3 regions of the Pseudoalteromonas sp. S3431 genome follow, and region 2 is predicted to be linked to each of the others. Evidence: predicted binding sites of a transcription regulator. Region 2 holds the regulator's gene; each other region holds the start of a gene.
The links. The regulator LexA, encoded in region 2, represses DNA repair genes until DNA is damaged. The targets are predictions, from matches to a motif close to TACTGTATNNNNATACAGTA.

Region 1 (2,280 bases), on a different contig from region 2:
AAGCTGCGATAAGTGTTTAGTTTAATCCACTTTTTAGTGGCAACTTGCAATTACAGGCTTTACAGCTTAATCGAGAATACTAAGTTGGAAGTTTTGATCTGGTTGATTTTTTATGCCCACCCCAATACCTAAAAGCCTGACCGGTTGCTGCACACCTCGCTGGAAAGCTTTAGTAAGTAGTTGTGTAAAAACCTCAGTATTTAATTGGTGATAAGCCTGATCCGCAGAGGTTACTATAAAATTCGCAAATTTAACTTTAACGCTCAGTTTATTAATCCGATTTTGTAATTGTTGTTTTTCCAAGCGCACCTTTAACTCATCTAACAACGTAGGCAACTGTTCTAGGCATTCTTGTAAGCTGGTTTTGTTATACTCATAGGTATGCTCAACACTTAGCGACTTTCTAATACGATTAGTAGATACCTTACCGACATACTCACCTGCACATTTTTGGTAAAGCGATACGCCAAAATTACCTACATGCTGTTGCATCCAATTTACGCCTTTTTCGCGTACATCTTTACCTGTATATAATCCTTTTAAATTGAGTTTTTCGAGCGTTACTTTACCGACACCCGGAATTTTACCCAGAGGTAACTGTGCTAAAAAATCATCCACCTCATCAGGTAATACAACAAACTGACCGTTAGGCTTGTTTTCATCACTCGCTATTTTGGCAATAAATTTAATAGGTGCAATACCAGCGGATGCAGTAAGCCCTGTAGCATTATAAATATCAGCTCTTATTTGCTGCGCAATAAGCGTAGCACTGCCTTTACAAACGCTACTATCAGTTACATCAAGGTAAGCTTCGTCAAGAGAGAGTGGTTCAATTAAGTTGGTGTAACGATTAAATACTTCACGTATTTGATTTGAAGCTTCTTTATAAACAGCCATGCGCCCAGGTACAATAACTAAATCAGGGCATAATTGTTTTGCATGATAATTAGACATAGCTGAGCGCACGCCATACTCTCTGGCAATGTAGTTGGCTGTAGAAAGTACACCTCTGCGACTATTGCCACCAATAGCAAGCGGCACATTGGCCAGCTTAGGATTATCGCGCATCTCAACTGCCGCATAAAAGCAGTCCATATCTATATGAATAAACTTTTTCATCACCATTACAACACTGTTTATTTATACAGCCATTATTGTTTAATCATTATTAATAAGCAAGCTCCTAAACTCTGATTAATCGATTTATTATGGTGGGTTCAAGTTTAGTAAACTCGTCATACATAAAAACAGCGCACTAATTACCTTGAGGTCATATCGTCATATTGATAATCTAGTGCTTTAAAATAAAGAGTTAAAGTGCATGCAAACGTTTAAAGATCAGCACCCTATTCATACTGACATTACTGTAGCGTGGGCCGATATGGATGCCCTTCAACACGTAAACAATGTGGTTTACCTGCGTTACTTTGAAATAGCCAGAATCGACTTTTTAAATAAAATAAACTTATTTGATACAATTAACCCAAGCGGCATCGGCCCTGTTATAAGCGAAAATAATATTCGTTATAAGCGCCCTGTTACTTTTCCAGATACCCTTACTGTAGGCGTCACTATTTCTGACATTAAAACAGACCGATTTATGATGAATTATACAGTATTTAGTCACGCACAAAATGCCATAACCACAACCGGTAATTCGAAAGTGGTTATGTTTGATTTTGAAACAGGTCAAAAAGCCCCTATTTCAGAGCCTCTTTTATCGGCTTTAATTAGCTACGCTCAAGACGAGCAATAAGGAAATTTTATGCAATACAGTCCACTAGGAAGCAGTGGTGTTAATGTTTCAAGAGTATGTCTAGGTAGTATGACTTGGGGAATGCAAAATACCCAAAATGATGCTGATGAACAAATAGCCTACGCACTTGCTCAAGGCGTAAACTTTATTGATACAGCCGAAATGTACGCAGTTCCTCCATCACCCGATACCTATGGTAAAACTGAACAAATTATTGGCAACTGGCTATCACGTAACCAACAAAAGCGCGATAAAATTGTACTTGCAACCAAAATTGCTGGTAACGGCTTAGCATGGGTTCGCGATGGCGGTAATATTACTCGCCAAACAGTAATAGAAGCAGTGGACGATTCACTCAAGCGCCTTCAAACCGACTACATAGATTTATACCAATTACATTGGCCAAACCGCTCTACCCCACATTTTGGTAGGCAGTGGCCAGGTATGCTTAAATTTACCGACGTAAACACACAAGAACACCAAGCTGGCATGCTGGATATTTTAGAAGGTTTAAACGATTGTGT
Region 2 (2,280 bases):
ATGTTTATTCGGTTGCAATTTATAAACATGTTCATTTACCTTTATCGTACCAGAAATCCCCTTTGTAGATTTTATCAGTGTTACTTCGTCACCATCTAAGCTTTTACCTACCCAGATTAAGTTACCAGTTGCTGATGTACTTGCTGTACTTTTGATAAATTCAATGTCACTTCCCTGAACAGGTAAAAAGAATGCATTGGTTTTTGCGCTTAGTTCGAAAAGCGGTTGCCCAAATTGAGATTGAGCATTACCTTCTTTATTAATGTTTTGCGTAAAGTTAGAGTGCTGCACTTCGAAAAGTGGGACTTGGGCATACGCATAGCCGCTAAACAATAAGCCAATAAACAATGGTGAATATTTTTTCATTTGATAATCCTTTTAAGTGTTTGTACACATAAAGTGTACATGTTAATAATTTGTTTTCAATTTATTAACATGTGGCTGTCATCAAATTAGCCCTTAATCGTAAATATAAAGATACAAATGTTTATTTTATGTAAGCATTCGTTGTTTCTACATAAGTGTAAAAGTGATTTATTAACAGCAAGCAATCAGTGTAATTTAAATTTGCGATTTTTATTTAACTGTATATACTCACAGTTAAATGTACTGTATGGAAAACCAGTTGTATGCGACCATTAACGAAGCGCCAAGCTCAAATTCTCGAATTAGTTAAAGTTTTTATTAAAGACACTGGTATGCCTCCTACACGTGCTGAAATTGCACAAACATTAGGCTTTAAAAGTGCCAATGCTGCTGAAGAGCATTTAAAAGCGCTTGCTAAAAAAGGTGCTATTAAGATGAAACCAGGTGCAAGCCGAGGTATTCAACTTGTTGAGGAAGAAGAGCCTGAACAGTTAGGTTTACCTCTTATCGGGCGAGTCGCAGCGGGAGAGCCTATTTTGGCGCAAGAGCACGTTGAGAGTCATTGTAAAATTGATCCATTAATGTTTAAACCGGCTGCTGATTTTTTATTGCGCGTTAACGGTATGAGCATGAAAGATATAGGTATTATGGATGGTGATTTGTTAGCTGTGCATAAAACTCAAGTTGCAGAAAATGGACAAGTTGTAGTTGCTCGTGTTGATGATGATGTTACCGTAAAGCGGTTTGAAAAAGCAGGCCGAAAAGTATTATTGCATGCTGAGAATGACGACTTTTCGCCAATTGAAGTTGATCTAGAAAATGAATCTTTTAATATAGAAGGTTTAGCCGTTGGAGTTATTCGTAACGCTGATTGGATGTAGTTTTTAATTTATTTTTATAAATGCGTGCTTTTTAGCACGCATTTTTGTTTTAACATTAGCACTAAAAATAGGACGTAAACAGCCAACTAATTATTTTAGCTGTAAATTTTTTTGCACTTATATTTTCTCCCTCCGAATGCGTTAAACCCCTTTGTTTTGCTCATATTTTGAACTTCTTGTTGACTAGTTGATTACTGACTTTTTATTAATTACTCAATATCACCTGATTGTTTTTTATACTAAAACTTGCTTGTTGTTCATTTTTTAGCTAATTATTAATGTGCTGAGCTAATAATAACTCACAGCTTTTTAGTTTTGAGAACACACAATATACACAAACTCGTTGTTGGCGCAGCAAAACCAATCAATATTAAATAAGATTGGCTAAAAAAATAAAAATAACGAATTGGCGTTTAAGCCGTATGCCTCTTCGCTTTGCATTCGCAATAGCATCAAAGGAGCCGTCACATGGGTAAACTGACCTCTACCTTGTGGCTTATATTATGTGTTTTTTCGCACTCAGTTTTGGCGAACAGCCAATACAATATGCGCAAAGGCGTAACCGATATAAGCAATAATGTATATCAGCTGCACATGACCATATTTATAATATGTTGTGTGATTGGGGTGATAGTGTTCGCAATTATGTTTTGGGCACTTATTCATCACCGTAAATCTAAAGGGGCTGTACCTGCCCAATTTCACGAAAGCACTAAAGTAGAAATACTTTGGACTGCAATTCCGTTTGTTATTTTAATTGCTATGGCAGTACCAGCCACTAAAACCCTTATTGCAATGGAAGATGCCAGCAAAGCTGATCTCACTATTAAAATTACGGGTTCGCAATGGAAATGGCATTATGAATATATGGGCGAAGATGTAGAGTTCTACTCTATTTTATCTACCCCGCAAGATGAAATCGCGAATCTTGCAGATAAAAACCCTAACTACTTACTTGAGGTTGATAAGCCTCTTGTACTGCCAATAAATCAAAAAGTACGATTTTTAATGACTTCTGACGATGTTATTCACT
Region 3 (2,280 bases), on a different contig from region 2:
GTGTTGTTTTTGATATCTAAATTAATATTTGGCGGCGGTCGAAAATTAGGACTTAAGCCAGGTAACAGTTGGTCGCTTGCAATTGCATCTATCCAAAAGCGTGCAAATGTGAACGCGGTACAGTTAATTAGTTTTTCATTAGCGATTAAATTACTGCTGTTTTTAGTGGTACTTAAAAACGACATGATATCTGATTGGCAGTCGCAACTACCAAGCGACGCGCCTAATGCGTTTTTAGTTAATATTACGCAAAACGAGCTTGAGCCAATTAATGAATATTTAGCACAAAAAGATATTCAGGTATCAGAGTTTTATCCCACTATTCGTGGACGTGTAAATGCGGTAAACGGCGAGTTGGTAGCACGTTCTGTATCGCTGCAAGACAACGAGAAAAAAGACGAAGAAGCACGTGCAGGTATTGGTCGTGAGCTAAATCTTACATGGCTTAAAGATGTGCCTGATCAAAATGAAGTAACACAAGGCACGTGGTTTGGTGAAAATGCGATGGCTGAGGCTTCAGTAGAGGAGTCGATGCTTGAGCGTTTAGATGTTGAGATAGGCGATACGCTTACATTTTTAATTGGTTCGCAGTCGTTCGACGCTAAAATCACCAGTGTGCGCAAAGTAAATTGGGCCACGCTTAAACCTAACTTTTTTATTATTTTAAGTCCTGATGTACTTGCAGATTTTCCGGCGACGTATATTTCGTCGGTACGTATAAATCCAGATCAAAAACGTGACTTTAGCCAGTTATTACGTACTTACCCTACTATTACAGCTATTGATATTGATAACTTTGTTAAGCAAATACAAACTACTATTTCGCAAGTATCGCTCGCCATTGGTTTTGTACTTGCAATTGTTGTGCTGTGTGGCGCGCTTGTACTTATATCGCAAGTGCAAGCTAGTTTAGGTGAGCGTATGCAAGAAATTGTCATACTTAGAACGCTTGGCGCTAAAAGCCGATTAATTAAAAATGCGACCTTGTATGAGTTTTTATTACTAGGTGGCTTAGCTGGTTTAGTTGCCGCATTTTTTAGCGATATAGCGCTTTTGATTGTGCAGCAACAAATGTTTGACCTAGCAGGTAAGTTACACCCACATATATGGGTTATTGGGCCGGTAGCTGGTGGCGTATTTGTGGCAGGTTTAGGTTATTTAATGATTGCCCGAACACTTAAACAAAACACCCAAGGGTTAGTGCGTGCCCTAGGGTAAGCTAAACTAACATGCTCCTGTAAATGCCCACCTAGTTTGTGGGCATTTTTGTTTTTCTTTGTACTGGTAATTTATACAGTGCTCTGGCATTATTAGCGTAATTTAAAAATAATAACAATGGAGCGCTGTTTGGCCATTATTTTAGGGATCGATCCTGGTTCACGTTTGACCGGATATGGTGTTGTTGCCCATCAAGGTTCTAAATTTACATACTTAGGCAGTGGCTGTATTAAGTTAGCCGATCATCCTTTTCCGATTAGGCTTAAAATGATCTACCAAGGCATTACACAGCTTATTGAGCAGTTTTCGCCAGAAACCTTTGCCATTGAAAAAGTATTTATGGCGCACAACCCCGATTCAGCTTTAAAACTAGGCCAAGCTAGAGGCGCTGCGATTGTTGGCGCTGCAATGGCCGACTTACCCGTATTTGAATACTCAGCTAGGCAAATTAAGCAAGCAGTAGTAGGCAACGGTGGCGCAGATAAAACACAAGTGCAACACATGGTAAAAAATATTTTAAAACTACCCGGTACGCCACAGGCCGATGCAGCTGATGCACTCGCTATTGCGATTTGCCACGCCCATTCAGAACAAAATTTAATTAAACTAGCGGGCAGCGCAAGCAAAACTGTTAGAGGACGTTTAAGGAAATAATTATGATAGGCCGCTTAAATGGTATTTTAGTCGAAAAACAGCCACCAGAAATATTACTCGAAGTAAGTGGTGTAGGTTACGAAGTACAAATGCCAATGACCTGTTTTTACGATTTACCAAAAATTGGTGAAAATGCGATTGTTTATACGCACTTTGTAGTGCGTGAAGATGCTCAACTATTATTTGGTTTTAATAATAAAGTTGAACGTGCCTTGTTTAGAGAGCTATTAAAAGCAAATGGCGTAGGGCCAAAGCTTGGCTTAGCTATTTTATCGGGCATGTCGGCAAAACAATTTGTAAGTTGTGTAAATAACGAAGACTCAACATCGCTTGTTAAATTACCCGGTGTAGGTAAAAAAACAGCCGAGCGTTTAGTACTCGAAATGAAAGACAGGCTAAAAGATTGGG

Region 1: dinB (DNA polymerase IV) is a predicted target of LexA. The motif match lies at 1,131-1,150, and genes of this name have one in related genera.
Region 3: ruvC (crossover junction endodeoxyribonuclease RuvC) is a predicted target of LexA. The motif match lies at 1,280-1,299, and genes of this name have one in related genera.

What each region holds. Positions count from the first base shown of each region.
Region 1 is NZ_JJNY01000007.1:41,171-43,450, forward strand. Features, by position in the region: gene dinB (DNA polymerase IV) at 67-1,119, opposite strand; gene DO88_RS16190 (acyl-CoA thioesterase) at 1,322-1,756, shown strand; gene DO88_RS16185 (aldo/keto reductase) at 1,766-2,280, shown strand, end outside.
Region 2 is NZ_JJNY01000043.1:31,347-33,626, reverse strand. Features, by position in the region: gene DO88_RS08395 (M12 family metallo-peptidase) at 1-366, opposite strand, end outside; gene lexA (transcriptional repressor LexA) at 630-1,247, shown strand; gene coxB (cytochrome c oxidase subunit II) at 1,716-2,280, shown strand, end outside.
Region 3 is NZ_JJNY01000038.1:38,670-40,949, forward strand. Features, by position in the region: gene DO88_RS10205 (ABC transporter permease) at 1-1,218, shown strand, start outside; gene ruvC (crossover junction endodeoxyribonuclease RuvC) at 1,348-1,872, shown strand; gene ruvA (Holliday junction branch migration protein RuvA) at 1,875-2,280, shown strand, end outside.